Regions from separate parts of the Streptomyces sp. NPDC090442 genome, predicted to be linked through region 2. Evidence: riboswitches for the same ligand, from Rfam matches in the RefSeq annotation. Region 2 holds a riboswitch; the other holds the start of a gene.
The links. Region 2 has a riboswitch for S-adenosylmethionine ahead of ACIQU6_RS11845 (aminotransferase class V-fold PLP-dependent enzyme). Riboswitches for the same ligand answer to the same signal wherever they lie in the genome.
Positions count from the first base shown of each region.

Region 1 (10,384 bases), on a different contig from region 2:
GCCACGCCGCCGGCCAGCTTCGCGAGGCGCTCCTGGAGCTTCTCGCGGTCGTAGTCCGAGTCGCTGTTCTCGATCTCGGCGCGGATCTGGTTGACCCGGCCCTGGACCTGCTCGCTGTCGCCGGCACCGTCGACGATGGTGGTCTCGTCCTTGGTGATGACGACCTTGCGGGCGCGGCCGAGCAGGTCGAGACCGGCGTTCTCCAGCTTGAGGCCGACCTCCTCGGAGATGACGGTGCCACCGGTGAGGATGGCGATGTCGCCGAGCATGGCCTTGCGGCGGTCACCGAAGCCGGGCGCCTTGACCGCGACGGACTTGAAGGTGCCGCGGATCTTGTTGACGACCAGGGTCGACAGGGCCTCGCCCTCGACGTCCTCGGCGATGATCAGCAGCGGCTTGCCGGACTGCATGACCTTCTCCAGGAGAGGCAGCAGGTCCTTCACGTTGCCGATCTTGGAGTTGACGATGAGGATGTACGGGTCCTCAAGCGCCGCCTCCATGCGCTCCATGTCGGTCGCGAAGTACGCCGAGATGTAGCCCTTGTCGAAGCGCATACCCTCGGTGAGCTCCAGCTCCAGACCGAAGGTCTGGGACTCCTCGACGGTGATGACGCCTTCCTTGCCGACCTTGTCCATGGCCTCGGCGATCAGCTCGCCGATCTGCGGGTCGGCGGCGGAGATGGACGCGGTGGAGGCGATCTGCTCCTTGGTCTCGATCTCCTTGGCCTGGTCGAGCAGCGCACCGGAGACGGCCTCGACGGCCTTCTCGATGCCGCGCTTCAGGGCCATCGGGTTGGCACCGGCGGCGACGTTGCGCAGGCCCTCGCGGACCAGCGCCTGGGCCAGGACGGTCGCGGTCGTCGTGCCGTCACCGGCGACGTCGTCCGTCTTCTTCGCGACCTCCTTGACCAGCTCGGCGCCGATCTTCTCGTACGGGTCCTCCAGCTCGATCTCCTTGGCGATGGACACACCATCGTTGGTGATCGTGGGGGCGCCCCACTTCTTCTCAAGGACGACGTTGCGGCCCTTGGGGCCGAGGGTGACCTTGACGGCGTCGGCGAGCTGGTTCATACCGCGCTCAAGGCCGCGCCGCGCCTCCTCGTCGAACGCGATGATCTTGGCCATGTGAAGTGGTCCCTCCGGACTGATGGGGGTACCCCCGACTCGAACCAAGCCGAGCTTGGGGGAGGAAGCTCCGGACCGTGCTGGCGCCCGCGACGGACGGCCTGCATGCCGTGCGGTTCCTTGCCCCACCCGGCGTGCGGGCCTCACCGACCCGGTCCACATTCAGCACTCTCACGAGGAGAGTGCTAACGCAATGATTAGCACTCGCACCCATCGAGTGCAAGCGGCATCCGAGATGTCTCCCCCGGGGATGAGGGTCGGGCGACGGGTGGACGCGGGCGCCCGACCGGTGGCCACCCGGCTCGCGGGGCCACCTCTGCCACCGTGCGCGCGCCCCGCGCGCCCGCGTAACACGGCGGGACGGGTCCGAACTCCGGGCCCGGGAACAGCAGAAGGCCCGCAACCCCGTGCGCGGGGATGCGGGCCTTCCTCCCAACGATGCAGTCGGCCGCCGCCTCAGGCGGTGACCCGGACCATGTCCGCCTGTGGCCCCTTCTGGCCCTGCGAGATCTCGAACTCGACTCGCTGACCCTCCTCAAGGGTGCGGTACCCGTCCATCTGGATCGCGCTGTAGTGGACGAAAACATCCGCACCACCGTCGACCGCGATGAAGCCGTACCCCTTCTCCGCGTTGAACCACTTGACGGTGCCCTGAGCCATGCCTAACTCCCCTATTACTGGCCCTTGCGCAGGACCGCACTCCGCGGACCCGGGTCAGACCTCACCCCTGGGAATGGTCCGTGGGGTGTGCGCCGGAACGCGTCGACCGCCGCTGAATGTATCTGGACCGATGCCCAGCGCAACAGGTCAATCGGACGAGAATTCCGGAGTCGGAGAAACGGCCGTATGCGCTCAAATGCCGTTATTCCAGAGCAAGTCGGGCCAGGAATAAGCCACACAGGCGACAAATCGCGCACACAACTTGCGCACAAGTCACCGCGATCTCATATGCGTTCGGCATGCACGCGGAGATAAACGGAGGGGGATCGCCCCAATGGTATCCCCTTTCACCACACGGAATTGCCCCGTCCGTTTAGCACGGACGGGGCAATTTCCGGACACCGCCGGAACAGAGTTGGCGCAAATCCGATCTGCGCGCTCCGCACGGGGCGGTCGAGGGGCCTCAGCAGCCGCCGGCCACCGCGGGAATGATCGAGACGCCCGCGCCTTCCGGGGTCGGGGTCTGCAGGCCCTGTTCGAAGCGGACGTCGTCGTCGTTGACGTAGACGTTCACGAAGCGGCGGAGCTTGCCGGCGTCGTCGAGCACCCGGGCCGCGATGCCGGTGTGGTTCTTCTCCAGGTCGGCGATCACCTCGGAGAGGGTCGCGCCCTCGGCCGGGACCTCGGCCTGGCCGCCGGTGTACGTGCGCAGGATGGTGGGGATGCGGACGGTGACGCTCATGTTGCTGCCTCCAGGGCTGCGGGGAGAGTGGGTGCGGGAGGGGCGGGGCCGGCTCAGTCCGCCAGGCCGGCCGCGCGGAACGCGTCCAGGTCCGGGCGGATGGTGGCGGTGGGCCCGGCGGCGACGGCGTCGAGGGTCTTCAGCCCGTCGCCGGTGTTCAGCACCACCGTGGTCAACGACGGGTCCAGCACGCCGTTCTCGATCAGCTTCCTGGTCACGCCGACGGTCACGCCGCCCGCGGTCTCCGCGAAGATCCCCTCCGTACGGGCCAGCAGCTTGATGGCGTCCACGATCTGGGGGTCGGTGACGTCCTCGACGGCGCCGCCGGTGCGGCGCGCGATGTCCAGCACGTACGGGCCGTCGGCCGGGTTGCCGATCGCCAGCGACTTGGCGATGGTGTTCGGCTTCTGCGGCCTGACGACCTCGTGCCCGGCCTTGAAGGCGGCGGACACCGGCGAGCAGCCCTCGGCCTGCGCGCCGAAGATCTTGTACGGCTTGTCCTCGACCAAGCCGAGGGCGATCAGCTCCTTCAGCCCCTTGTCGATCTTGGTGAGCTGGGAGCCGGAGGCGATCGGGATGACCAGTTGGTCCGGCAGCCGCCAGCCCAACTGCTCGCAGATCTCGTACGCCAGGGTCTTGGAGCCCTCGCCGTAGTACGGGCGGAGGTTGACGTTGACGAAGCCCCAGCCCTCGCCCAGCGGGTCGCCGATGAGCTCGGAGCAGAAGCGGTTGACGTCGTCGTAGTTGCCCTCGATGGCGACCAGGTCACCGCCGTAGACCGCGGCCATCACGACCTTCCCGGGCTCCAGGTCGTGCGGGATGAAGACACAGGACTTCAGGCCCGCGCGGCGCGCGGCGGCGCCGACCGCGCCGGCCAGATTGCCGGTCGAGGAGCAGGACAGGGTGGTGAAGCCGAAGGCGCGGGCGGCCTCGACGGCGATCGCGACGACCCGGTCCTTGAAGGAGTGGGTCGGGTTGCCGGAGTCGTCCTTGACGTACAGGCCGCCGGTGACGCCCAGTTCGGCGGCGAGCCGGTCGGCCTTGACCAGCTTGGTGAAACCGGGGTTGAGGTTGGGCTTGTCGGCCACGTCGGTGGGGACGGGCAGCAGGGGGGCGTAACGCCAGATGTTGGCGGGACCGGACTCGATCCGCTTCCTCAGGCCCTCGGGGTCGCCGGTCGGCAGGTCGTAGGCGATCTCCAGCGGGCCGAAACACTCCTGGCACGCGAAGATCGGGCCGAGCGGGAAGCGCTGTGCGCACTCGCGGCAGGAGAGCGCGACGGCGGGGCCCAGGGCAACGGCGGGGGTGGGTTCGGTTGCTTGCACAGCCATGGAGGCGAGGCCCTTTCTCCTCATCTTCCTCACGGCGCATTTCGCCGCGAGACGGATTTGGCACCTTCCCTAGCCGGGAGCCTCGCGCGCGCACTGCTGGCGTGCGGCGGAGACCGGCTGGAGGGTTGCCGGGGCTTCAACGGGCCGTATCCCTCTGCCCCTCTGGATGAGCGCTATGGCGCTGGGCGGAGCCCAGGCGTTTGTCGCGCGGCGACCCCGACATGCGGGGCGCGTCCGCGTTGTTCAAGACTGTAACCGAAGCCACTGACCGTTGAGATAGTCGTCCGGTCCGCGAGATGGATCACATAACGGGCTCCCGTTCGGGGCCCACCGAGGAGAGTCGTAGACGTGCTGGAAGAAGTGGAGCGCTGGCTGGCCGGCCGCTCCTGGTCCGCCGCGGACCGCCCGTTGGAGCGGCTGCTGGAGGCCAAGCGCCAGACGGGCCAGACGGTCAGCGTGGTCCTGCCCGCGCTCGACGAGGAGGCGACGGTCGGCGCGATCGTCGCCGCGATCCGCGCCGACCTGATGACCGGGGAGGTGCCGCTGGTCGACGAGCTGGTGGTGCTGGACTCGGGCTCCACCGACCGCACCGCCGAGGTCGCCGCGGCGGCCGGCGCCCGGGTCGTCCACCGGGACAGCGTGCTGCCCCGGATTCCCGCGCTGCCCGGCAAGGGTGAGGTGCTCTGGCGCTCTCTGATGGTGACCGGCGGCGACATCGTCTGCTTCGTCGACGCCGACCTGCGGGAGTTCTCCGCCATCTTCGTCTCGGGGATCGTCGGGCCGCTGCTGACCGACCCGGACGTCCAGTTCGTCAAGGCGATGTACGACCGGCCGTTGGAGACCGGGCAGGGCCCGGCGCCGGGCCAGGGCGGGCGGGTCACCGAGCTGGTCGCCCGGCCACTGCTCAACCTCCACTGGCCCCAACTGGCCGGCTTCGTGCAGCCGCTGGGCGGGGAGTACGCGGCCCGGCGCTCGCTGCTGGAGCGGCTGCCGTTCCCGGTCGGCTACGGCGTGGAGCTGGGCCTGCTGGTGGACGCCCTGCACACCGTCGGGCTGGACGCCCTGGCCCAGGTGGACGTCGGGGTCCGCAAGCACCGCCACCAGGGCGGCCAGGCGCTCGGCCGGATGGCCGCCGCCATCTACCGCACCGCCCAACTCCGGCTGGCCCGCGGTCACTTGATCCGCCCCCGGCTGACCCAGTTCGACCGCGGGGAGAACGGTTTCGTGCCGCGGACGACCGCGGTGGACACCGAGGAGCGGCCGCCGATGGCGGAGATACCCGAATACGCGGAACGGCGGGCCGCCTGAGGGGCGGTCCGTACGTTTGCGCGGTTCCCCGACGGGTTAATGTCGCGACATGGTCTCCGAGACGGTCTCCGAGCGCAGTCCGGTCCAGCCAGGTGCCGAGGTCCTCGTCGCGTCCAACCGCGGACCCGTGTCGTACGCCCTGGGAGCGGGCGGTGAACTGACCGCCAAACGGGGCGGCGGGGGGTTGGTGTCCGGGCTCTCGGCCATCGGGCCGGAGACGGACGCGGTGTGGGTCTGTGCCGCGCTCGGGGACGGCGACCGGGAGGCGGTGCGGCGGACCGGCGGGCTGCTGGACGCCGCGGACACCGGCGGGCAGCGCGTGCGGATGCTCGACATCCCGGCGGAGGTGCACGCCGCGGCCTACAACGGCGTCGCCAACTCCGTGCTGTGGTTCGTCCACCACATGCTGTACCAGACGCCGCTGGAGCCGGCGTTCGACGCGGACTTCCGCGACCAGTGGGCGGCGTACGAGGCGTACAACGCGGCGTTCGCCGGCGCGCTCGCGGACTGCGCGGGGCCCGGGGCCGCGGTGCTGGTGCAGGACTACCACCTGGCGCTGGTGCCGGGGATGCTGCGCGAGGCCCGGCCGGACGTGCGGATCGCGCACTTCTCGCACACCCCGTGGGCGCCGCCGGAGTACTTCGCGATACTGCCCGACGACGTCCAACAGCGGCTGCTGCTCGGCATCTTGGGCGCCGACCGCGCCAACTTCCTGACCGAGCGCTGGGCGCGGGCGTTCGCCGCCTGCTGCGAGCGGGCACTGGGGCCGGACTGCACCGCGCACTGGCCGCGGCACGAGACGCCGAGCGTGGTCGCGGTGCCGTCGGAGGGCGAGGCACGCCGGACCCGGATCGGGGTCCACGGGCTGGGCGCGGACGCGGAGTTCCTGCGGGAGCGGTCCCGGCGGCCGGACGTCGAGGAGCGGATGGCGGCGCTGCGCGAGCAGATCGGCGGGACCGACCGGAAGACGATCGTCCGGGTGGACCGGACGGAGTTGTCCAAGAACATCGTGCGCGGGCTGCTGGCCTTCCGGCGGCTGCTGGCCGACCGGCCGGAGTGGCGGGAGCGGGTGGTGCACCTGGCGTTCGCCTACCCCTCGCGGCAGGACCTGGCCGTCTACCGCGACTACACCGCGCGGGTCGGCGCACTCGCCGAGGAGATCAACGCGGAATACGGGACGGCCACCTGGCGGCCGGTGGTGCTGCACGTCAAGGACGACTTCGCGCGGTCGCTGGCGGCGTACCGGCTGGCGGACGTGGCACTGGTCAACCCGATCCGGGACGGGATGAACCTGGTCGCCAAGGAGGTGCCGGTGGTCTCCGACGCGGGGTGCGCCCTGGTCCTCTCCCGGGAGGCCGGCGCCTGGGAGGAGCTGGGCGCGGACGCGCTCACGGTCAATCCCTACGACGTGGCGCAGACCGCGCGGGCGCTGCACACGGGGCTGACGATGCCGGCCGAGGAGCGGGCCGCGCGCTGCGCCCGGTTGGTCGCCGCGGCGACGGCGCTGCCGCCCGCGCGGTGGTTCCTGGACCAGCTGCGGGCACTGGGCGAGTGACCGCCGGCCGCCCGGGAGGGGTGCCCCGCCGGTAGATCGTCAGCGGGCGGGGCTAGCGTGGTGGGCCGTGACAGTTTCCCCCCTTGCGGCGGCCGCGACCACGACGCTCGTCCCGGCCGCGGGCCCGCCCGCGCAGAGCCTCGCGGCCGGGCTGCCGGAGCTCACCGCCGGGCGGCTGCTCGGCACCTGGCAGCCCGATCCGTACGCCCTGGTCCTGATCGTCGTCCTGGGTGGTCTGTACGCCTGGGGCGTGGCGCGGCTGGCCCGGCGCGGGGAGCGCTGGCCGGTGGCCCGGGTGGTGGCGTTCGCCGGGCTGGGGCTGGGCGCGATCGCGGTGGCCACCATGTCGGGGCTGGCGGTCTACGACCACGAGCTGTTCTGGCCGGCCGCGGTGCAGAACATCGTGCTGGACCTGATCGCGCCGCTCGGCCTGGCGCTGGGCGACCCGTTGTCCCTGGCGCTCAAGGCGCTGCCGCCGGAGCGGCGCGCGGCCCGTTGGCTGCGCGCGACGGTCTCCGGCCGCCTGCTCCGCTTCCTGACCTTCCCACTGGTCAGCACGGTGCTGGTGCTCTCCTCCGAGCTGGCGATCTACTTCACCCCGTACTTCCCCACGGCGCTGCGGCACGGCCCGGTGCACGAGCTGATGTACCTCCAACTGCTGGTGGTCGGCAGCCTCTTCGTGCTGCCGATGCTCACCCGGGAGGAGCTGCTGCCGTCGTGGTGCAGCCACCCGGTGCGGGCGCTGCTGGTGTTGGTGGACGGACTGGTGGACGCGGTGCCGGGGATCGTGGTGATGACCAGCGGGACGCTGGTCGCGGGGGGCTGGTACGCCAGCCAGCACCGGCCGTGGGACCCGAGCCTCCAGCAGGACCAGATGATCGGCGGTGGGCTGATGCTGACCATCGCGGAGCTGGTCGGACTGCCGTTCATGATCGCGGTGTTCGCGGAGTGGGTGCGCGACGAGCGGCGCAGGACGACGGCGTTGGACGCCCGGCTGGACCGGGAGCTGGCGGTGGCCGGACCGGCGGCGACGGCCCCGGCGACGGCGGCCGCGGTACCGGAAGCGGAGGCTCCGCAGCCGGAGTTGACCCGGCCGTGGTGGGAGACCGATCAGGGCGAGGTCGGGGCGCGGTTCCGCGGGGAGCGCTAGCCGGCGGGCGCGTCCGCCCCGCGGGTGCTCCCGCACGCGCCCGTGCCGAGGCTGGAACGGGCGGAAGCGGGGTAGTCCTTGTCCATGGCTCTCAGCGCACGGTCATGTTCCGCCCGGTGGGCCGCAGTTGCGGCGGCCACCCTCCTGGCGACCACGGTCGCCGGGTGTTCGTCCGGGAAGAGCAGCACCGACTCCAAGGGCGGCAGTTCCGCCTCCGCCTCGTCCTCCGCGTCCGCGCCGTCCGGGGCGATACCGGTCGGCCCCGGGCCGCAGTCCGCGTACACGGTGCAGCAGCAGCCGGCGCCCGGTAGCTGCCACGTCCACTACACGGCCGACAAGCAGCCGCTGCCCGACCCCAAGTGCACGCCCGGGGCGACCAGTCCGAAGGTGACCCCGCAGACGCTGAAGTCAACGATCTGCAAGAGCGGTTACACCAAGGGCATCCGGCCGCCGGTGAGCATCACCAACCGGGAGAAGACCGCCAACGCCAAGTCGTACGGCTACACCGGCTCGTTGCACGACGCCGAGTACGACCACCTCGTCAGCCTCCAGTTGGGCGGCGACCCCAACGACCCGCGCAACCTCTGGGTCGAGCCGCCGTCCCCGGGGCACAAGCCGGGCGCCGGGCCCAACAACCCCAAGGACGGCGTGGAGAACAAGCTCAAGGCGGCCATCTGCGGCAACAAGGTCGAGCTGGCCAAGGCCCAGCAGGCCATCGCGCACGACTGGACGACGGCGCTGTCCTCCCTGGGACTCAAGGAGTAGCGGGCCCCTCGGGCCGCTCCGCCCCCGCCGGCTCCCCCGGCCCCTCCGCCGGGTTCTCGATCCGGTCGGCGAGGGCGTCGAGCAGGGCCACCACACCCCCGGGGCCGTCGACGACCAGGTCGGCGCGGTCGGCGAGTTCGGTGACCTCGCTGCTGCCGCTGCACACCAGGACGCCGCCGGTTCCCTCGGAACGGAGCTTCTCGACGGCGCCGAAGGCGGCCAGATCACCGAGGTCGTCGCCGGCGTAGAGCACGGCGGCGGCCCCGGTCTCCTCGACCCAGCCGGCGAGCGCGACGCCCTTGTCCATGCCGGGCGGGCGCAACTCCAGTACCAGCCGGCCCGGTTCGACGATCAGGCCGTGCCGTTCGGCGAGCTCGGCCAGCGGCTGGCGGAGCAGCTCGAAGGCGCGCTGCGGATCGGCGGCGCGGCGGGTGTGCACGGCGACGGCCCGGCCGCCCTTGCGCTCCACCGCGGTCTCGACCCAGGTGCCGTGCCAGACCCCGGAACGGTCCAGTACGCCGGGGAGTTCGGCCTGCACGGCGGCGATGCCCGGGTGCGGGGCGGGGGCGTGCAGGGCGCCGGTCGCGGCGTCCCAACGCTCGGCGCCGTAGTGGCCGAGGACGGAGAGGTGGGCCAGGCCCGGCACCCCGTCGAAGCCGCCGAGGCGGACCGCGACCGCGGCCGGGCGGCCGGTGATCACCGCGACCGCGCGCAGGTGCGGGGCGAGCCGGGCGAGGGCGCGGGCCGCACCGGGGTGGGCGCGGGCCTTGGCCGGGTCGGGGACGATGTCGGCGAGCGTGCCGTCGAAGTCGAGGGCGACGACGGCGCGTTCGGGGTGGGCCAGCAGGGCGGTGAGGCCCTCGCGGCCGACTGCGGTGTCCGGGAGCGGGACGGCGGGCGGCGCCGGGGTGGGGTCCGGTACCGGATCGTTGGGTGGCGCGGCGTTCGGGGTGCCCATGACCCGACCCTACCGGCGGAACGCGGGCGCACGCCGGGTGTACGGGCGCACACCACCGGCATCAGCGCGCGGTGTCGTCATCCGGGGGCGGAGGTCGGGTCAGCGTCGCGCCCGTCGCGCGTCCCGTACGCGGCGCAGCCGGTTGACGGTCACCGGGTCGTGCTCCAGGGCGCGGGGGTCGTCGAGCAGCGCGTTGAGGAGCTGGTAGTAGCGGGTCGGGGAGATGCCGAGCTGTTCGCGGACGGCGCGTTCCTTGGCGCCGGGGCCGGGCCAGGAGCGGCGCTCGACGGCGAGGATCGCCTCGTCGCGGGCGGAGAGCCCGCGTGCGGTGCCCTCGTCGCTGCCGTCCGTCATCCCGTCCCGCCGTCCCTGGTCACGCTTCCACGATAAGCCCACCGGCGCGGCGCCCGGCGGGCCGGGCCCGACCACTGGGCCCGGGCCCGTTCCGGGCAAGGCAGGCGCTACTGCGCGCTGTTGTCCGCCGTGTCCGCGGTGTTCTGGATGTCGGTGAGGGTGGCGGAGGGGTTGCCCTGCGGGCCGACCGCGATGCCCATCCGGGCCTTGATGGTCTTGGAGACCAGCGGCCACGAGGTCTTGTCGGACGGGTAGAAGTGCGCGGTGGGCAACTGGTTGAGGAAGCCGTGCAGCTTGCTGAACTTGTCGTCGGCCAGCATCGCCTGGGAGGCGGAGGTGGTGACCGGCAGCAGGTTGTAGTCGGCGGAGAACTTCAGCACGTTCTTCTTGCTGTAGACGAAGTTCAGGAACTTGCCGACCTGCTGGTGGTGGCCGTT
Region 1 covers NZ_JBIVXW010000078.1:21,685-32,068, reverse strand. Annotated here, with positions in the region: gene groL (chaperonin GroEL) at 1-1,124, opposite strand, end outside; gene ACIQU6_RS36875 (cold-shock protein) at 1,581-1,784, opposite strand; gene ACIQU6_RS36870 (MoaD/ThiS family protein) at 2,248-2,526, opposite strand; gene thrC (threonine synthase) at 2,580-3,857, opposite strand; SAM riboswitch class I at 3,875-4,030, opposite strand; gene ACIQU6_RS36860 (glucosyl-3-phosphoglycerate synthase) at 4,206-5,165, shown strand; gene ACIQU6_RS36855 (trehalose-6-phosphate synthase) at 5,215-6,720, shown strand; gene ACIQU6_RS36850 (cytochrome c oxidase assembly protein) at 6,872-7,870, shown strand; gene ACIQU6_RS36845 (hypothetical protein) at 7,955-8,635, shown strand; gene otsB (trehalose-phosphatase) at 8,625-9,593, opposite strand; gene ACIQU6_RS36835 (DUF3263 domain-containing protein) at 9,693-9,947, opposite strand; gene ACIQU6_RS36830 (extracellular solute-binding protein) at 10,055-10,384, opposite strand, start outside.
Region 1: another riboswitch for S-adenosylmethionine. It lies ahead of thrC (threonine synthase); the one in region 2 lies ahead of ACIQU6_RS11845 (aminotransferase class V-fold PLP-dependent enzyme).

Region 2 (10,384 bases):
ACGCGGCCAATGGCGGCGCACTGCTCTGGCAACACCTCTTCTGGTTCTTCGGCCATCCAGAGGTGTACATCATTGCCCTACCGTTCTTCGGCATCATTTCCGAGGTCATTCCGGTCTTCTCCCGGAAGCCGATGTTCGGTTACATCGGCCTGATCGCCGCGACGATTTCCATCGCCGGCCTTTCGGTGACGGTGTGGGCGCACCACATGTATGTGACGGGCGGCGTATTGCTCCCGTTCTTCTCCTTCATGACGTTCCTCATCGCCGTGCCGACCGGCGTGAAGTTCTTCAACTGGATCGGCACGATGTGGAAGGGCTCGCTCTCCTTCGAGACGCCGATGCTCTGGGCCATCGGCTTCCTGATCACCTTCACCTTCGGTGGTCTGACCGGCGTCATCCTGGCGTCGCCCCCGATGGACTTCCACATCTCCGACTCGTACTTCGTGGTGGCCCACTTCCACTACGTGGTCTTCGGCACCGTCGTCTTCGCGATGTTCGCCGGATTCCACTTCTGGTGGCCGAAGTTCACCGGCAAGATGCTCGACGAGCGCCTCGGCAAGATCACGTTCTGGACGCTGTTCATCGGCTTCCACGGCACGTTCCTGGTCCAGCACTGGCTGGGCGCCGAGGGCATGCCCCGCCGCTACGCGGACTACCTCGCCGCCGACGGCTTCACGACGCTGAACACCATCTCCACGATCAGCTCGTTCCTGCTCGGCATGTCGATCCTCCCGTTCTTCTACAACGTCTGGAAGACCGCCAAGTACGGCGAGAAGATCGAGGTGGACGACCCCTGGGGCTACGGCCGTTCGCTGGAGTGGGCGACCTCCTGCCCGCCGCCGCGGCACAACTTCCTCACCCTGCCGCGGATCCGTTCCGAATCCCCGGCGTTCGACCTGCACCACCCCGAGATCGCGGCGCTCGACGCGCTGCACAACGGTCGCGAGGGTGACAAGGCGCTGGCCGGCGGCAAGGAGGCGGGCAAGTGAAGATCCAGGGCAAGATGTTCATCTGGCTGAGCGTCTTCATCCTCGCCATGGCGGTCGTCTACGGCGTGTGGTCGAAGGAGCCGGCCGGTACCACGGCGCTCTTCCTGGCGTTCGGCCTGTGCATCATGGTCGGCTACTACCTGGCCTTCACGGCCCGGCGGGTCGACGCGGGCGCACAGGACAACGAGGACGCCGAGGTCGCCGACGACGCCGGTGAACTGGGCTTCTTCAGCCCGCACAGCTGGCAGCCGCTCTTCCTGGGCGTCGGCGGCGCGCTCGCCTTCCTGGGCGTGGTCTTCGGCTTCTGGCTGCTGTACTTCTCCCTGCCGGTGATCCTCGCGGCCCTCTTCGGCTGGGTCTTCGAGTACTACCGCGGCGAGAACCGCACCCAGTAGTACACACCAGGCGAGAAGCGCGGCAGACACGCCGCACGGGTCGGTCCCGGACACCCCAACAGGTGTCCGGGACCGACCCGTTTGCAGTCCTCCAGCGCGCCACCAAGGGGGATTCTTCCTACGTTTGGGGCATGAGTCACAGACCTCGAACCCGGAAGGTGCTGAGCTGCGGCCTCCTGCTCGTGCCCCTCGCGGTGAGCACCACCGCGTGCGGGGGCTCGTCGTCGGAAACCCTCTCGGCCAACCCCTACGACGCGTCCGACCAGATATCGGCGAACACCCCGACGGACGGCAAGCAGAAGGCGGACCCCGACAAGCCGCTTGAGGTCTCCCTCAAGGGGGACGACTCCCGGATCACGGACGTCACCGCCACCGATGTCACCGGCCGCTACGTACGCGGCGAACTGAGCGCCGACGGACGGCACTGGCGCACCACCGTGCCGCTGGCTGCCGGCACCCGCTACACGGTGCAGGTCAGCACCGAGGAGGAGGACGGCACCCCGGGCCGCAAGACCCTGGTGGTCAACACCAAGGAAGTCGGCGACCGGCTGACCGTCAAGTTCGGCCCGCAGAGCGGGGAGTACGGCGTCGGCGAGCCGGTCACCGCCGAGCTGAGCAAGCCGGTCACCGACCCCAAGGCCCGGGCCGTCGTCGAGAGCGCCCTGAAGGTCGACTCCTCGCCCCGTGTGGAGGGCGCCTGGTACTGGGTGGACAACAAGAAGCTGCACTTCCGCCCCAAGGACTACTGGCCGGCCCACGCCACCGTCGCCGTGCACAGCAACCTCGACGGCCTGAAGATCACCGGTGGCCTCTACGGCGGCCCCGCAAAGCCCGTTCGGCTCACCACCGGTGACCGGGTCGAGGCGGTCACCGACGCCGGCGCGCACCAGATGACGGTGACGCGCAACGGCAAGGTCATCAACACCATCCCGGTCACCACCGGCAAGCCGGGCTTCTCCACCCGCAACGGCGTCAAGGTCGTGCTCGGCAAGGAGAGCTTCGTGCGGATGCGCAGCGCCACCGTCGGTATCGCCGAGGGGAGTTCGGACTCCTACGACCTGCCGGTCTACTGGGCGACCCGGGTCACCTGGAGCGGCGAGTACGTGCACGCCGCCCCCTGGTCGGTCGGCTCCCAGGGCGCCGCCAACGTCAGCCATGGCTGCACCGGCATGTCCACCGGCAACGCCCAGTGGTTCTTCAACACCGTCCGGGTCGGCGACGTCGTCAAGGTCGTCAACAGCAGCGGCGACACCATGACGCCGTTCGACAACGGCTTCGGCGACTGGAACATGCCCTGGAAGGACTGGCGGGCCGGCAGCGCGCTCAAGAGCAAGGCCCCCATGACCACAGGCGCGGCCGAGCGCGAGCAGAATCCCGCCGCCGACGCCCGGCTGCGTCCGCAGGTCTGAGGGCCGCTCAGCGACCGCTCAGGGCCCTCAGGCCGGCACCACGTCCTGGGTGAGGCTCCGTCGGCGCAGCAGACCGGCCAGTGCGTCGGCGAACGCCACCGGGTCCAACGGATGGGTCACCGCGGCGTCCGCGCGGCTCCAGGTGGCCAACCAGGCGTCCTGGGGGCGGCCGATCAGCAGCAGCACCGGCGGGCACTGGAAGACCTCGTCCTTGATCTGCCGGCAGACGCCCATGCCGCCCGCCGGCGCGGTCTCGCCGTCCAACACGCAGACGTCGATGCCGCCCTGCTCCAGGGCTTCCAGGACGGCCGGGGCGGTCGCGCACTCCAGGATCTCGATCTGCGGGGCGTCGGGGGCCGGGCGCCGTCCGGCCGCCAGCCGGACCTGCTCGCGGGTGTTGGCGTTGTCGCTGTAGACCAGCACCGTGGCAGTCGCCTGCATCGTTCCTCCACCTTTGTCGCGGCATCTACGTAGCGGCACGGCTTTTGGATCAAACCGTTGCGCGATGCTACTCCCGGACCGGGCCCCGATAGGAGAGGCCGTACGGCCTCCGTTGGCGGCCGACGCCCCGTCAGGACCGGGTTTTCCAGGGGCCGACGGCCGCTCGGCACCGCGCGCTTCCCCCCATCGGGCGACTGTCGGGACGCTTCGAACGAGCAGGCCATAGGGCCTTGACACACCGAACGGCACCCCCCGGAGTGAGGGCGGGATAAGCGACCGACATAATGTCGGTCGTGGCGACAGCAACGACAGTAGATACCGGGCACGCGCACCCGTCGGTCAATCGGCCGAACCTCACCAGCGTCGGAACCATCATCTGGCTGAGTTCCGAGCTGATGTTCTTCGCGGCCCTCTTCGCGATGTACTTCACCCTCCGGTCCGTAACGGGCGAGGCGTATTGGAAGCAATCCGCCGATGCGCTCAATCTCCCGTTCTCCGCGACCAACACCACGATCCTGGTGCTCAGCTCGCTGACGTGTCAGCTCGGCGTTTTCGCCGCCGAGCGCGGCGACGTCAAGAAGCTGCGCGCGTGGTTCGTGGTCACCTTCATCATGGGTGCCATCTTCATCGGCGGTCAGGTCTTCGAGTACACCGATCTGGTCAAGCACGAGGGCCTCTCGCTCTCGTCCGGCCCGTACGGCTCGGTGTTCTACCTGACCACCGGTTTCCACGGACTGCACGTGACGGGCGGTCTGATCGCCTTCCTGCTGGTCCTGGGCAGGACGTACGCGGCCAAGAGGTTCACCCACACACAGGCCACCGCGGCCATCGTCGTGTCCTACTACTGGCACTTCGTCGATGTCGTCTGGATCGGCCTCTTCGCCACGATCTACTTGATCCGGTAACAGGTCCGGCCGGACTCGTATATCGGACAGACATAGCCAAAGCATCGACGCAGAAGATCCTGACACCGGGGTAATCCGTGAAAAAGCTCTCCGCACGACGGCGCCATCCGCTGGCGGCGCTCGTCGTCCTACTCTTCGCGCTGGCGGTCACTGGGGGGCTGTACGCCGCGTTCGCGCCGGCGGACAAGGCTCAAGCCGATGACACCGCCCAGTCTCTTGCCATCAAGGAGGGCAAGAAGCTCTTCGCCGTGGGCTGCGCAAGCTGCCACGGCACCGGCGGTCAGGGCAGCTCCGACGGCCCGAGCCTGGTCGGCGTGGGCGCCGCCGCCGTCGACTTCCAGGTGGGCACCGGCCGTATGCCGGCCCAGCAGCCCGGCGCCCAGGTGCCGCGGAAGAAGAACATCTACACCAACGCGCAGATCGACCAGCTCGCGGCCTACGTCGCGTCGCTGGGCCCGGGCCCGTCCGTGCCCGACAAGACGCAGTACAGCGCGGAGGGCGCCGACGTCGCCAAGGGCGGCGAGCTGTTCCGCACCAACTGCGCGCAGTGCCACAACTTCACCGGTAAGGGCGGTGCCCTCACCAACGGCAAGTTCGCACCGACGCTGGAAGGCGTGGACCCGAAGCACATCTACGAGGCCATGCAGACGGGCCCGCAGAACATGCCCTCCTTCGGTGACGGCACGCTGAGCCCGCAGAACAAGAAGGACATCGTCGCGTACCTCGGCGCCGTCAACGGCGACAAGACCGCGACCCCGGGCGGTATGGAACTCGGTGGTCTGGGCCCGGTGACCGAAGGTCTCTTCGGCTACATCTTCGGGCTGGGTGCGTGTGTCGCGGTCGCCATCTGGGTCGCAGCCCGGACTACGAAGGCCAAGAAGTCATGAGTGAGACAGAAGAAAACCTTCCCAGTGAGCGGGAGACGACTCACGAGGGCGCGGTAGGGAAGGCGGACAACCCCTTCGCCGACCCCGGGCTGCCGCCCCACGAGCACCGCGTCCAGGACATCGATGAGCAGGCCGCCAAGCGCTCCGAGCGCACCGTCGCCTTCCTCTTCATGGTGTCCATGCTCGCCACCGTCGCGTTCATCGCGTCGTACGTGGCCATCCCGATCGACAAGATCGTCTACATCTTCCCGCTGGGGCACATCAGCGGGCTGAACTTCGCGCTCGGCCTGACGCTGGGTGTGGCGCTCTTCTGCATCGGCGCCGGCGCGGTCCACTGGGCCCGCACGCTGATGTCGGACGAGGAGGTGGCGCAGGAGCGGCACCCGATCGAGGCCACCCCCGACGTCAAGGCGAAGGTCCTGGCGGACTTCGCGGAGGGTGCCAAGGAGTCGCAGCTCGGTCGGCGCAAGCTGATCCGCAACACGATGTTCGGTGCGATGGCCCTGGTGCCGCTCTCCGGCGTCGTGCTGCTGCGTGACCTCGGTCCGCTGCCCGAGAAGAAGCTGCGGACCACCGGCTGGAAGAAGGGCGTCCGCCTGGTCAACCAGTCGACCAACCTCCCGCTGCGTCCCGAGGACATCGCGGTCGGCTCCCTCACGTTCGCCAAGCCCCAGGGCCTGGAGGAGAGCGACGAGGACTTCGCCAACAAGATCGCCAAGGACGCCCTGATGCTCGTGCGGATCCAGCCGCAGAACATCAAGGACAAGCAGGAGCTGGCCTGGTCGCACGAGGGCATCGTGGCGTACTCGAAGATCTGCACCCACGTGGGTTGCCCGATCTCCCTGTACGAGCAGCAGACGCACCACGTGCTGTGCCCCTGCCACCAGTCGACCTTCGACCTCTCCGACGGTGGCCGCGTGATCTTCGGCCCGGCCGGTCACGCCCTGCCGCAGCTGCACATCACGGTGAAGGACGGCTATCTCGAAGCCGTAAGCGACTTCGCGGAGCCCGTCGGCCCGAGCTTCTGGGAGCGCGGATGAGTAACGAGACAACCGCGACCACCACGCGCCGTGGCCAGGCGCCGCGGGGCGAGCGGATCGCCGACTGGGCCGACGGCCGGCTGGGCATCTACAGCCTGGCGAAGTCCAACATGCGCAAGATCTTCCCGGACCACTGGTCCTTCATGTTGGGTGAGGTCGCGCTCTACAGCTTCATCATCATCATCCTGACCGGTGTCTACCTGACGCTGTTCTTCCACCCGAGCATGGCCGAGGTCACCTACCACGGGTCCTACGTGCCGATGCACGGGATCAAGATGACCCAGGCCTTCGAGTCGACGCTGAACATCAGCTTCGACGTGCGCGGTGGTCTGCTGATCCGGCAGATCCACCACTGGGCGGCGCTGGTCTTCCTGGCCGCGATGATGGTCCACATGATGCGGGTGTTCTTCACCGGTGCGTTCCGCAAGCCGCGTGAGGTCAACTGGCTGTTCGGCTTCCTGCTGTTCGTCCTGGGCATGTTCACCGGCTTCACCGGTTACTCGCTCCCGGACGACCTGCTCTCCGGCACCGGTGTCCGCTTCATCGAGGGCGTCATCCTGGCGATGCCGCTGGTCGGCTCGTACCTGCAGATGTTCATCTTCGGCGGCGAGTTCCCCGGGCACGACATCATCCCGCGGTTCTTCGCGGTCCACGTGCTGCTGCTGCCGGGCATCATGCTCGGCCTGCTGGTGGCGCACCTGATCCTGGTCTTCTACCACAAGCACACGCAGTTCCCGGGTGCCGGCAAGACCAACAACAACGTGGTCGGCATGCCGCTGCTGCCGGTCTACATGGCCAAGGCCGGAGGCTTCTTCTTCCTGGTCTTCGGTGTGATCTCGGTGATCGCCGCGGTCGCCAGCATCAACCCCGTGTGGGCCATCGGCCCGTACCGGCCGGACCAGGTGTCCACCGGTGCGCAGCCGGACTGGTACATGGGCTTCGCCGAGGGCCTGGTGCGTGTCATGCCGGGCTGGGAGTGGAACTTCTGGGGCCACACCATCAACTTCGGTGTGCTGATCCCGATCCTGATCTTCCCGTTGGTCCTGGTCGCCATCGCGGTCTACCCGTTCATCGAGTCCTGGGTCCGCGGCGACAAGCGCGAGCACCACATCCTGGACCGCCCGCGCAACACCCCGACCCGCACCGGCTTCGGTGTGGCCTGGCTCGTCGCGTACTTCGTGATGCTGATCGGTGGCGGCAACGACCTGTGGGCGACGCACTTCCACCTGTCGATCAATGCGATCACCTGGTTCGTCCGGATCGCGTTCTTCGTCGGGCCGGTGCTGGCCTTCATCGCCACCAAGCGGATCTGCCTGGGCCTCCAGCGCCGCGACAAGGACAAGGTGCTGCACGGGCGCGAGTCCGGCATCATCAAGCGCCTGCCGCACGGTGAGTTCATCGAGGTCCACGAGCCGCTCAACCAGGAGCAGCTCCACTTCCTGACCCAGCACGAGCAGCCCGAGCCGCTCGAACTCGGTCCGGAGGTCGACGAGAACGGCGTTCGGCGCAAGCTCAAGCGCACGCAGAAGCTGCGCGCCAAGCTTTCCAAGGGCTACTACGGCGAGGACAACGTCATCGCCAAGCCGACCGTCGAGGAGTACAAGGAGATCACCAGCGGCCACGGCCACCACTGATCCCCGCGGGCGCCCCCGCGCGCACCGCTGGTAGTACGCCACCCAGAGGGCCCCGTCCATTCCTGTGGACGGGGCCCTTCGGCGTCCGCGGAGGTCGATAGGGTGACGACACAGGCGAGAGACGAACCAGGAGCGTGGACCATGAACGTTGTGACCCCGGCGGGCGGCGGCAGCGTGGCGGACCGCTCCTGGCCGGTCGTGCTGAACACCCTCCTCGACGGCCAGGACCTCACCGCGGACGACACCGCCTGGGTCATGGACCGGATCATGCGCGGTCAGGCCACCGACGCGCAGATCGCCGGCTTCGCGGTCGCGCTGCGCGCCAAGGGCGAGACGGTCGCGGAGATCTCCGGCCTGGTGCGGACGATGTACGCGCACGCCAGCCTGATCGACGTGCCCGGCCCCAGCGTCGACATCGTCGGCACCGGTGGCGACGGGGCGAAGACCGTCAACATCTCCACCATGTCGGCGATCGTGGTCGCCGGCACCGGCGCCAAGGTCGTCAAGCACGGCAGCCGCGCCGCGTCCTCGGCCAGCGGCGCCTCCGACGTGCTGGAGAAGCTGGGCGTCAATCTGGACCTGAGCCCGCGCCGGGTCGTGGAGGTCGCCGAGGAGGCCGGCATCACCTTCTGCTTCGCGGCCAAGTTCCACCCCGCACTGCGCCATGTGGCGGCCGCCCGCGGCCAGTTGGGCATCCGCACGACCTTCAACGTGCTGGGCCCGCTGACCAACCCCGCCCGGGTCAAGGCCCAGGCCACCGGCGTCGCGGACGCCCGGATGGCGCCGATCCTGGCCGGGGTGCTCGCCGAGCGTGGCTCCTCCGCGCTGGTCTTCCGCGGCGACGACGGGCTGGACGAGCTGACCACCACCGCCACCTCCCGGGTGTGGATCGTGCGCGACGGCACGGTCCGCGAGGAGCCGTTCGACCCCCGGGACGTCGGCATCGACCTGGTGCCGGTGGCTGCGCTGCGCGGCGCGGACGCGTCGTACAACGCGGAGGTCGCCCGCCGGCTGCTGGACGGCGAGACCGGCCCGGTGCGGGAGGCGGTGTTGCTCAACGCGGCGGCGGCGCTGGCCGCGTTGGAGCCGTCCGGCGCCCCGCTGACCGAGCGGATCCGGGACGGCCTCGGCAGGGCCGCCGAGTCCCTCGACTCCGGGGCGGCCAAGCGGACCCTGGAGCGCTGGGCGGCGGCCAGCAACGCCTGACGGCCGGCGGATGTGACGCAGGTCCCGGTCCGGAATGCGGACCGGGGCTTGCGCACCGAAGATCGTGTGGCATGATTCATGCCCAGGTCACGAGTGACAGCGACACAGGCCCCGGCCCGCTGTCCGGCAACCCTCCTTCCGTGGCGGGGTGCCCCGGGTGATGACCAGGCCGCAGGCAGCGAGGTCTGCGGCAAGCGCGGATCCCTCGCCAGGGATCCTGGTCCCCGAGGGAGCCCCCCCGTGATGCAGCGAATGCGCTAGGGCCGTCGGCCCCGTTCCCGCGCCCTTCAGCTCTTCTTCTTTCACACCGCAGTGCCGTGTCGGCCGTTCCTCCGCGCCCCCCGGGCCCCCGAGGACGCCCCCACCGCGGTGAATTCGCTTACCTCTCACGGGAGTTCGCCATGTCTGTTTCCGCCGCTGCCGCCGACCGCGCCGTCTGTGCCCCGCTGCCCGTGCTGGGACGGGATGTCACCGTCCCGCTGGTGACCGGCGGCGAGGCCGGTTACGCCGCGCTGGACTACGCCGCCAGCGCCCCCGCGCTCCAGCGGGTCTGGGACGACGTGGCCGGCTACGCGCCGTACTACGGCAGCGTCCACCGCGGCGCCGGCTACCTCTCCCAACTCTCCACCGATCTCTTCGAGAACAGCCGCAAGACGGTCGCCGACTTCCTCGGCTGCCGCCCCGACGACCAGCTCGTCTTCACCCGTTCCACCACCGACTCGCTGAACCTGCTGGCCGCCGCGCTGCCGCAGGGCACCCGGGTGTTCGTCTTCGAGACCGAGCACCATGCCTCGCTGCTGCCCTGGGAGCGCCGCGCGGACCTGGCCGTGACCTACCTCAACGCGCCGCGCACCCCGCGGCAGGCGGTGGACGCCCTGGAGAGGGCGCTGGCCGCCCGCGAGCCGTACGGCCCCGCGCTGGTGTGCGTCACCGGCGCCTCGAACGTGACCGGGGAGCTGTGGCCGGTACGGGAGTTGGCGGCCGCCGCGCACGCCCACGGCGCCCGGATCGTGCTGGACGCGGCCCAACTCGCCCCGCACCACCCGGTGGACCTCGGCGAACTCGACGTCGACTGGGTCGCGTTCTCCGGCCACAAGCTGTACGCGCCGTTCGGCGCCGGGGTGTTGGCCGGCCGCGCCGACTGGCTCCAGGACGCCGATCCGTACCTGGCCGGCGGCGGCGCCAGCCGCAAGGTGGCCCGGCGCGCCGACGGCGGGGTGGACGTCGAGTGGCACACCACCGCCGCCCGGCACGAGGCAGGTTCCCCCAACGTCATCGGCGCCTACGCCATCGCCTCCGCCTGCCGGGCGCTCACCGAGGCCGGTTTCGACGGCCTCGTCGCCCGCGAACAGGAGCTGATCGCCCAGGTCCGGGCGGGATTGGCCGACGTCCCCGAGGTCCGGATCCTCTCCCTCTTCGGCGACGACGCGCCGCGCGTCGGCGTCCTCTCCTTCGTCGTCGACGGCTGGAACAGCTCG
Region 2 covers NZ_JBIVXW010000012.1:147,932-158,315, forward strand. Annotated here, with positions in the region: gene ctaD (cytochrome c oxidase subunit I) at 1-989, shown strand, start outside; gene ACIQU6_RS11805 (cytochrome c oxidase subunit 4) at 986-1,384, shown strand; gene ACIQU6_RS11810 (Ig-like domain-containing protein) at 1,516-2,793, shown strand; gene ACIQU6_RS11815 (hypothetical protein) at 2,821-3,234, opposite strand; gene ACIQU6_RS11820 (heme-copper oxidase subunit III) at 3,519-4,139, shown strand; gene ACIQU6_RS11825 (c-type cytochrome) at 4,217-5,026, shown strand; gene ACIQU6_RS11830 (Rieske 2Fe-2S domain-containing protein) at 5,023-6,066, shown strand; gene ACIQU6_RS11835 (ubiquinol-cytochrome c reductase cytochrome b subunit) at 6,063-7,700, shown strand; gene trpD (anthranilate phosphoribosyltransferase) at 7,842-8,906, shown strand; SAM riboswitch class IV at 8,992-9,109, shown strand; gene ACIQU6_RS11845 (aminotransferase class V-fold PLP-dependent enzyme) at 9,308-10,384, shown strand, end outside.